2 regions of the Streptomyces sp. NPDC089799 genome follow, and region 1 is predicted to be linked to the other one. Evidence: riboswitches for the same ligand, from Rfam matches in the RefSeq annotation. Region 1 holds a riboswitch; the other holds the start of a gene.
The links. A riboswitch is a leader RNA that binds a small molecule or an ion and turns the genes downstream of it on or off. The one in region 1 is predicted to bind S-adenosylmethionine.
Positions count from the first base shown of each region.

Region 1 (4,963 bases):
GCGTTCCGCACCTACTCCCAGCACGACCTGGAGGCGGCCTTCGCGATCGGTCTCGACGCCTAGCACCGGTCGCGGACAGCCGACAGGCCCGGCGGGGGCTCCTCCCGCCGGGCCTGCGGTTTCCCGGGTAGTCAGGGCCGGGAGTTCATGGGGGTCAGACCGCCGGGACGCAGCGGCCCTCCTCGGTGCGGTACTGCCACTTCGCGCCGTCGGTGACCAGCTCGCGGACCGCGCGGACGAACCGGTCGACGTGCTCGTCGGGGGTGCCGGCGCCGAAGCTGACCCGGATGGCGTTCAGGGACCGCTCGCCGGGGGCCGCCTCGGGGGCGCCGCACTCGCCCGGCTGCTGCGCCTCGCCGCCCAGCAGGGTGCGGACCAGCGGGTGCGCGCAGAAGAGGCCGTCGCGGACGCCGATGCCGTACTCGGCGGAAAGGGCCGCCGCGAAGTGGGAGCTGTTCCAGCCGTCCACCACGAAGGAGATCACGCCGACGCGGGGGGCGTCGTCGCCGAACAGCGACAGGACCCGTACCTCGGGTACGTCGGCCAGGCCGGCCCGGACCTTGGCGATCAGCTGCCGCTCCCGGTCGACCAGGGTGTCGAAGCCGGCTTCGGTCAGGGCGCGGCAGGCCGAGGCGATGGCGTAGACGCCGATCACGTTCGGGGAGCCGGCCTCGTGGCGGGCGGCGGTGGTGTGCCATGCGACGTCCACGCCACCGTCCTCACGGCGCGCGACCGTACGGGAGGCTCCGCCGCCGGCCAGGTACGGCTCCGCCTGCTGCAGCCAGTCCGCGCGACCGGCCAGCACGCCCGAACCGAAGGGCGCGTAGAGCTTGTGGCCGGAGAAGGCGACCCAGTCCACGTCGAGGTCGGCGACGGACACCGCGTGGTGGGGCGCCAGCTGGGCGGCGTCCAGGACGATCCGGGCGCCGTGCGCGTGGGCCGCCGCGGCCAGTTCCTTCACCGGCCAGAGCTCGCCGGTGACGTTCGAGGCACCGGTGACGCAGACCAGGGCCGGGCCGTAGGGGTCGCGGTCGGCCAGCGCCCGCTCCAGGGTCTCGACGGCTTCGCCCGGGGTGCGCGGCGCGTCGAGGTAGGTGACCTGCGCGTCTCCCCACGGCAGCAGCGAGGCGTGGTGCTCGGTCTCGAAGACGAAGACCCGGCAGCCGGCCGGCAGGGCCCGGGCCAGCAGGTTCAGCGAGTCCGTGGTGGACCGCGTGAAGATCACCTGATCGGATGACCGGCAGTCGAGGAACTCGGCGACCGTGGCGCGGCTCTGCTCGAACAGGTCGGTGGACAGCTGCGAGAGGTAACCGGCTCCGCGGTGCACGCTGCCGTAGTACGGGGCGTACGCGGCGACGTCGTCCCAGACCCGCTGCAGGGCGGGGGCGCTGGCCGCGTAGTCCAGGGCGGCGTAGGTGACTTCGCCGCCGGTGACGAGCGGGACGGTGACGTCGCGGCCGAGGACGGGCAGCGGTGCGGCGGAGCCTTCGGCACGGGCGGACCCGGCGACCTCGGTGCGGCAGCAGGCGGTGGCGGCAGCGGAGTCGGCGGCGGCAGTGCCGGCGGAGGTGAGGGTGGTGGCGGCGTCGGCGTACGCGGACATGGCGGTGTCTCCCGGGATGGCAGGGCTGAATGGCTTCGCTGGCCGTACGCGGGTGCGGCGCGGCGGCCGACCGGGGTACGGGAATGCCTCGGGGGCGCCAGGGGGCCGCGGGACCGCGGAGATGGCGCGGGCATGCGGAAGGAACCCTGTTCCGAGGGGGGAAGAAAGGGCGCTAGGCGCCTATCGCATTCGCTTGCTCACGGAAAACGCTCCTCGAGAGACCAGGACCCCTGGTGTCGAGGGATCCGCGCTTGCCGTGGACCTTGCTGTCCACGACCTGGTCATCACCCGGGGCACCCCGCCACGGAAGGAGGGTTGCCGGACAGCGAGCCGGGGCCTTGACGCTGTCACTCGTGACCTGGTCAAGAATCCTGCCACATGATCGAGAAAGCGCAAGCCCCCGTTCCGGCATGTGGACGGGGGCTCGCGCGACGGAGGCCGGAAACTAGAGGTTGCTGGCGCGAACCCAGCGCTCCAGCGCGGAGCGGGCCGCACCCGAGTCGATGGACTCGGCGGCGCGGGCGATACCGGCCCGCAGCTGCTCCTCCAGGGAGCCGGTGCCCGGGTCGAGGGCGACCAGGGCCGCGGCCGAGTTCAGCAGGACCGCGTCCCGCACCGGGCCGGTCTCCCCGGTCAGCAGCCGCCGGGCCACGTCCGCGTTGTACGAGGCGTCGGCGCCGCGCAGTTCGGATACGTCGACCAGCGGGATGCCGACGTCCCGCGGGTCGAAGGCCTGCTCGTCGACCCGGCCGTCGCGCACCCACCAGACCCGCGAGGTGGCGGTGGTGGTGAGCTCGTCCAGGCCGTCGTCGCCGCGGAAGACCAGCGCGGAGGAGCCCCGCTCGGCGAGCACGCCGGCCACGATGGGTGCCATCCGGGCGTCGGCCACGCCGGTCGCCTGCGCGCGCACCCGGGCCGGGTTGGTCAGCGGGCCGAGGAAGTTGAAGGTGGTGCGGATGCCGAGCTCGCGGCGGGCCGCGGCGACGTGCCGCAGCGCGGGGTGGAACTTGACCGCGAAGCAGAAGGTGACCCCGGCCTCCTCGGCGACCGCCGCCACCCGGGCGGGGGTGAGGTCCAGGTTGACGCCGAGCTTCTCCAGCACGTCGGAGGCGCCGCTCGCGGAGGACGAGGCCCGGTTGCCGTGCTTGACCACCTTGGCGCCGGTGCCGGCCACCACGATGGAGGACATCGTGGAGATGTTGACCGTTTTCGCGCCGTCCCCGCCGGTCCCGACGATGTCCACGGTACGACCCGGAATATCAATCAGGTTGGCGTGCTCGTACATGGCGCGGACGAGGCCGTTGATCTCCGCGACGGTCTCGCCCTTGGCCCGCAGGGCGACCGCGAAGCCGGCGATCTGGGCGTCGGTGGCCTGCCCCCGCATGATCTGGTCCATGGCCCATTCGGTGTCCTCGGCAGCGAGATCGTTGCCGGTCAGAAGGGCTTCGAGGACGGCCGGCCAGGACCTGGCCGCCACGTCGTCGCGGCCTGTCTGGGTCACCACGTTCATGGTCCGCTCCTGGGTCATCGGTCGCTTGTGGGAATCAACGGGAACTCAAGCGTATCCAGCGGGCGCGGACGGCAGAGAGCCCCGTCCAGCGACTGGACGGGGCTCTCGCCGTGGCGATCTGTTTTCAGCCTGATACGGGGCTTGGGAGATCAACCGGTGGATCCGCCGGGGATCCGGCCGGATCAGTGGTGGCCGTGGCCGCTCTGGATCTCCTTGTACTCCTCGGCGGAGGGCTTGTCGATCTGCGTGCCCTCGCCGTACCAGCCGCGGCTGAGCTTGGCGCGGAGCTTCTCGACCGCGCCCACCTTGCGCTCGACACCGTTCTCGTCGACCGTCGGGCCGATCTCCAGCGGCGTGTACTGGTGGTGCGAGGTGAGCTTGTGCAGCTCGCCCTGCGAGAGCGGCTCGTGCACCTCGACGAACTCACCGTGCGGCAGGCGCTTGATGATGCCGGTCTCGCGGCCGTGCAGCACCTTGTCCTTGTCCCGGCGCTGGAGGCCGAGGCAGATCCGCTTGGTGATCACGAAGGCGATGACCGGGCCCACGAAGAAGCCGATCCGCGCGAACCAGGTGATCGAGTTGATCGACAGGTGGAAGTACTGCGCGAACATGTCGTTTCCACCGGCGATCAGCAGGATCACGTACCAGACGATCCAGGCGACACCGAAACCGGTACGGGTCGGGGCGTTGCGCGGGCGGTCCAGGATGTGGTGCTCGCGCTTGTCGCCGGTGACCCAGGACTCGATGAACGGGTAGACCGCGATGGCCGCCAGGACCAGCGGGAAGATCACCAGCGGGATGAACACGCCCAGGACCAGGGTGTGGCCCCACAGGTTGATCTCCCAGCCCGGCATGGCACGGATGAGGCCCTCGGAGAAGCCCATGTACCAGTCCGGCTGCGCGCCCGTGGACACGTGGTCCGGGACGTACGGGCCGAGCGCCCAGATCGGGTTGATCGAGGCGATGCCGGCGATGGCCGCGATGATGCCGAAGACCAGGAAGAAGAAGCCTCCGGCCTTGGCCATGTAGACCGGCAGCAGCGGCATGCCCACGACGTTCTCGTTGGTCCGGCCGGGACCCGCGAACTGGGTGTGCTTGTGGTAGAAGACCAGGATCAGGTGGGCCACCAGCAGGCCCATCATGATGCCGGGCAGCAGCAGGATGTGGATCGAGTAGAACCGGGCCACGAAGTCGTGGCCGGGGAACTCGCCGCCGAAGAGGAACATCGACAGGTACGTGCCCACGATCGGCACGGACAGGATCGCGCCCTCCATGAAGCGGACACCGGTGCCCGAGAGCAGGTCGTCCGGCAGGGAGTAACCGGTGAAGCCGGTGAACATGCCGAGGACCAGCAGCAGGAAGCCGAAGACCCAGTTGACCTCACGCGGCTTGCGGAACGCACCGGTGAAGAAGACGCGCATCATGTGCACGAGCATCGCGGCGACGAAGATCAGGGCCGCCCAGTGGTGGATCTGCCGGATGAGCAGACCGCCGCGGACGTCGAAGCTGATGTCCAGGGTCGAGGCGAAGGCCTCGGACATCCGGACGCCCTGCATCGGCACGTACGAGCCGTGGTACACGACCTCGTTCATGCTCGGGTGGAAGAACAGCGTCAGGTACACACCCGTGAGGATGATGATGATGAAGCTGTAGAGGCAGATCTCGCCCAGCATGAAGGACCAGTGGTCCGGGAAGATCTTGCGCATGTTCGCCTTGGCGAGGCTGTAGATGCCCAGGCGGCCGTCCGCCCAGTCGGCTACGCGCTCGCCGCGCGGCGCTTTGCGCTCCGTGGTCGTGGCAGTGCTCATCCGCGCTCCCAGAATGCAGGACCGACGGGCTCCGCGAAGTCG
Region 1 is NZ_JBFBGR010000013.1:180,019-184,981, reverse strand. It holds gene AB0O36_RS17335 (Lrp/AsnC ligand binding domain-containing protein) at 1-63, shown strand, start outside; gene AB0O36_RS17330 (aminotransferase class V-fold PLP-dependent enzyme) at 155-1,603, opposite strand; SAM riboswitch class IV at 1,846-1,962, opposite strand; gene trpD (anthranilate phosphoribosyltransferase) at 2,049-3,113, opposite strand; gene AB0O36_RS17320 (cytochrome bc complex cytochrome b subunit) at 3,296-4,921, opposite strand; gene AB0O36_RS17315 (Rieske 2Fe-2S domain-containing protein) at 4,918-4,963, opposite strand, start outside.

Region 2 (4,963 bases), on a different contig from region 1:
AGCTTCTTCGTCACGCCGACGGTCACGCCGCCCGCGGTCTCGGCGAAGATGCCCTCGGTCTGCGCGAGCAGCTTGATGGCCTCGACGACCTGGTCGTCGTTGACGTCCTCCACGTAGCCGCCGGTGCGGCGGGCGATGTCGAGCACGTACGGGCCGTCGGCCGGGTTGCCGATCGCCAGGGACTTGGCGATGGTCTTCGGCTTCTGCGGGCGGACCACGTCGTGACCGGCCTTGAAGGCGGTGGAGACGGGCGAGCAGCCCTCGGCCTGGGCACCGAAGATCTTGTACGGCCTGTCCTCGACCAGACCCAGCTTGATGAGCTCCTGCAGACCCTTGTCGATCTTGGTGAGCTGCGAGCCGGAGGCGATCGGGATCACGATCTGGTCGGGCAGCTGCCAGCCGAGCTGCTCGCAGATCTCGTACGCCAGGGTCTTCGAACCCTCGCCGTAGTACGGGCGCAGGTTGACGTTGACGAAGCCCCAGCCCTCGCCCAGCGGGTCGCCGATGAGCTCGGAGCAGAAGCGGTTGACGTCGTCGTAGTTGCCCTCGATGCCGACCAGGTCGCCGCCGTACACCGCGGCCATGACGACCTTGCCCTGCTCCAGGTCGTGCGGGATGAACACGCAGGACCGGAAGCCGGAACGGGCGGCCGCGGCGCCGACGGCGCCGGCCAGGTTGCCGGTGGAGGAGCAGGACAGGGTGGTGAACCCGAAGGCGCGGGCGGCCTCGACGGCGATCGCCACGACGCGGTCCTTGAAGGAGTGCGTCGGGTTGCCGGAGTCGTCCTTGACGTAGAGCTTGCCGGTGACGCCCAGCTCCTTGGCCAGGTTCTCGGCGTCCACGAGCTTGGTGAAGCCCGGGTTCAGGTTCGGCTTCTCCGCCACATCGGCCGGGACCGGCAGCAGCGGGGCGTAGCGCCAGATGTTGTTGGGGCCGGCCTCGATCGCGGCACGCAGGGCCTCGGGGTCACCGGCGGGCAGGTCGTAGGCAACCTCGAGCGGGCCGAAGCACTCGACGCACGCGAAGATGGGACCGAGCTCGAAGCGGGTGCCGCACTCACGACAGGAAAGCGCGGCGGCGGGTCCGAGATCGACAGAGGTGGCAACAGTCTGTGCAGCCATGATGGCGAGGCCCTTTCTCCTCATCTTCCTCGTGGCGCACTTCGCCACGAGACGGATTTGGCACCTTCCCTAGCCGGGGACCTCGCTGCGTGACGCAGTCGCGAGAACCGACTGGAGGGTTGCCGGGGCTTCAACGGGCCGTTTCCCTCTGCCCCTCTGGATGAGCGGTATGGCTCCGGGCCGCGCGCTCTATGGCGCACCCGGGCGTTTGTCTGCGCGGCACCCCCGGCATGCGAGGGTCCGACGCGTTGTTCAAGACTGTAACCGAAGGTGCGGGTGGCTGAGACAGCTGTCCGAACCGCGAGATGGATCACGTTTGGGGAGTACCGGAGTGCTGCAAGAGGTGGAGCGCTGGCTGGCAGACCGCTCCTGGTCCGCCGACGACAGGCCGCTCGACCAGCTGTTTTCCGCCAAGCGGGCAGCCGGGACGACGGTCAGCGTGGTGCTGCCCGCACTCGACGAGGAGGCGACCGTCGGGGAGATCGTCGAGGTGATCCGGCGCGACCTGATCGACGGACGGCCCGTCCCGCTGGTGGACGAACTGGTGGTGGTCGACTCGGGTTCGACCGACCGGACCGCCGAGGTCGCCGCCAAGGCCGGCGCCCGGGTGGTGCACCGGGACGAGGTCCTGCCCCGGATACCCGCGCTGCCCGGCAAGGGCGAGGTGCTGTGGCGCTCGCTGCTGGCCACCACCGGTGACGTCGTCTGCTTCGTCGACGCCGACCTGCGCGACTTCTCCTCCGTCTTCGTCTCCGGGATCGTCGGCCCGCTGCTGACCGACCCGGGCATCCAGTTCGTCAAGGCGATGTACGACCGCCCGCTCGGCACCGCCGGTCCCGGAGCGGGTGACGCCGGTCCCGGAGCGGGTGACGGCCGTCCCGGCGGGGCCGAGCAGGGCGGCCGGGTGACCGAGCTGGTGGCCCGCCCCCTGCTCAACCTGCACTGGCCGCAGCTGGCGGGATTCGTACAGCCGCTGGGCGGCGAGTACGCGGTCCGCCGGTCCCTGCTGGAACGCCTCCCCTTCCCGGTCGGCTACGGCGTGGAGCTCGGGCTCCTCGTCGACGCGCTGCACACGGCCGGCCTGGACGCCCTCGCCCAGGTCGACGTGGGCGTCCGGCTCCACCGCCACCAGGACGGCCGCGCGCTGGGCCGGATGGCCGCCGCGATCTACCGCACCGCCCAGGTGCGGCTCTCCCGCGGCCATCTGGTCCGGCCCGCCCTGACCCAGTTCGAACGCGGCCCGGACGGCTTCGTGCCGCACACCTACCCGGTGGACACCGAGGAGCGGCCCCCGATGGCGGAGATCGAGGAGTACGCGTCCCGCCGCGTCGCGTGACGGCGGCCACATCACCCGCAACCCGGCGCAACGGACGTTTGAGCGACCCCGGGCCGGGCTAGGTTCGCCGCATGTCTTCCCCGCTGCTCGTCGCCGCGAACCGCGGCCCGCTCTCGTACGACCTCTCCGCGGACGGCACCCTCGGCGCCCGGCGCGGCGGGGGCGGTCTGGTCTCCGGCCTGTCGGCCGCGCTCGACGGGCAGCCGGACGCGCTGTGGATCTGCGCGGCCCTGAGCGAGGGCGACCGCGAGGCGGTCCGCCGGGGCGTGTCCGAACCGGGCGTCCGCATGCTGGCCATCGACCCGGACGTCTACCACGACGCGTACAACGGCATCTCGAACTCGGTGCTGTGGTTCACCCACCACGGGCTGTACGACGTCCCGCACGAGCCGGTCTTCGACGCGGAGTTCCGGCGCCGCTGGGAGTCGTACCGGACGTACAACCGGGCGTTCGCGGAGGCGCTGGCGGCGGAGGCCGACGGGGGCGCGGCGGTGCTGGTGCAGGACTACCAGCTGTCGCTGGTCCCGGGCATGCTCCGGGAGCTCCGCCCCGACCTGCGGATCTCCCACTTCACGCACACGCCGTGGGCGACCTCCGACGAGATGCGGATGCTCCCCGAGGACATCCGCGAGGAACTGCTGTGGGGCCTGCTCGGCGCCGACGAGCTGGGATTCCACACCGGCGTGTGGGTGTCCGCGTTCGTCAACAGCGCGCAGATCGACAGCGCGACCGGGGTGGCGTGGGGGCTTTCGCCCACCGGGGACCCCTGGCGCGGGGTCGACCACCGCCGGTACCCGGGCCCGCGGCGCAGCACCCGGGCGGCCGCGTACCCGCTGGGGGTGGACGGCGAGGAGCTGCGGCAGCTGGCCCACCGGCCGGAGGTGGACGACAGGCTGGCCGCACTGCGCGCGGAGGTCGGCGACCGGAAGACCATCGTCCGGGTGGACCGCACCGAGCTGTCCAAGAACATCCTCCGCGGCCTGCTCGCCTACCGGGAACTGCTGGCCACGCACCCGGAGTGGCACGACCGGGTGGTGCACCTGGCCTCGGCCTACCCCTCCCGGCAGGACCTGGCGGTCTACCGGGACTACACGGCGGCGGTGTCCCGGCTGGCCGGGGAGATCAACGCGGAGTTCGGCACGGCGGACTGGCGGCCCGTCCTGGTCTCGGTGCAGGACGACTTCGCACGGTCGCTGGCGGCGTACCGGATGGCCGACGTCGCGCTGATCAACCCGCTCCGGGACGGCATGAACCTGGTCGCCAAGGAGATCCCGGTGGTCTCGGAGCAGGGGTGCGCGCTGGTGCTGTCCAAGGGTGCGGGCGCGTACATGGAGCTGCGCGAGGACGCGCTGGGGGTGAACCCGTTCGACGTCTCGGAGACGGCACGGGCCCTGCACGAGGCGCTGTCCATGCCGGCCGGCGAGCGCGCCGAGCGCACGAAGCGACTCGCCGCGGCGGCGACGGCGCTTCCTCCCGCGGCATGGTTCCGCGCCCAGCTGGACGCGTTGCGCGAGGCGCAGTCGTAGCCGGTCCCGGCCGGACGGCCGGACGGCCGTGCCGTCAGGCGATGGCGTGGGCGAGGGACGCGAGGAAGGCGGCGACCTCGGCGGGGCCGGACAGGACCAGGTCGGCGCGGGCGGCGAGTTCGGGGACTTCCGCCGAGCCGCTGCAGACGAGCAGGCCGGGGCGGCCGTCGGCGCGCCGCTTCTCCACCGCGGCGTACGCGGCGAGGTCGCCCAGGTCGTCGCCCGCGTAGACGACGGCCTCCGCGTCGACCTCGGCGAGGTATTCGGTCAGGGCGACGCCCTTGTCCGTACCCGGCGGCCGGAGCTCCAGGACGGCGCGGCCGGGCTCGACCATCAGGCCGTGCTTGCGCGCCAGCTCGTCGAGGGGTTCGCGGAGGGCCGCGAAGGCGGCGGACGGGTCCTCGGTGCGGCGGGTGTGGACGGCCAGGGCCCGGCCCTTCTCCTCGATCCAGGTGCCCTGCCAGGCGCCGATGGAGTCGAGGTAGCCGGGCAGCTCGGCGCGTACGGCGGCCACGCCGGGGTGCTCGGCGGGGGTCTGCACGTTGCCGCTGACCGCGTCCCAGCGCTCCGCCCCGTAGTGGCCGAGCACCACGAGGTGTTCCAGGCCGGGTGCCCCGGCGAAGCCGCCGTAGCGGACGGCGACCCCGGCCGGGCGGCCGGTGATCACCGCGACGGAGGCGACCTTCGGGGCCAGCTGCGACAGTGCCGGGAGGGCGCCGGGGTGGGCGCGGGCCTGGTCGGGGTCGGGAACGATGTCGGCGAGGGTGCCGTCGAAGTCGAGGGCGACGACTGATCTGCGGGGTGCGCGGAGGAGGGCGTCCAGGCCCTCGCGTCCGGCGGCGGTGACGGGCATCGGCAGGTCGTGCGGCGGCTGGCTGCGGCTCCCCATGCGGTCGACCCTACCGGGGGGCGATGGGCTCCGCCCGGGGTTCGCCGGGATGCGGTTCGCCTCCGCGCGGAGCGGGCCTCGGCTGGGCAGG
Region 2 is NZ_JBFBGR010000021.1:81,888-86,850, reverse strand. It holds gene thrC (threonine synthase) at 1-1,121, opposite strand, end outside; SAM riboswitch class I at 1,139-1,288, opposite strand; gene AB0O36_RS23010 (glucosyl-3-phosphoglycerate synthase) at 1,453-2,457, shown strand; gene AB0O36_RS23005 (trehalose-6-phosphate synthase) at 2,529-3,983, shown strand; gene otsB (trehalose-phosphatase) at 4,018-4,872, opposite strand.
Region 2: another riboswitch for S-adenosylmethionine. It lies ahead of thrC (threonine synthase); the one in region 1 lies ahead of AB0O36_RS17330 (aminotransferase class V-fold PLP-dependent enzyme).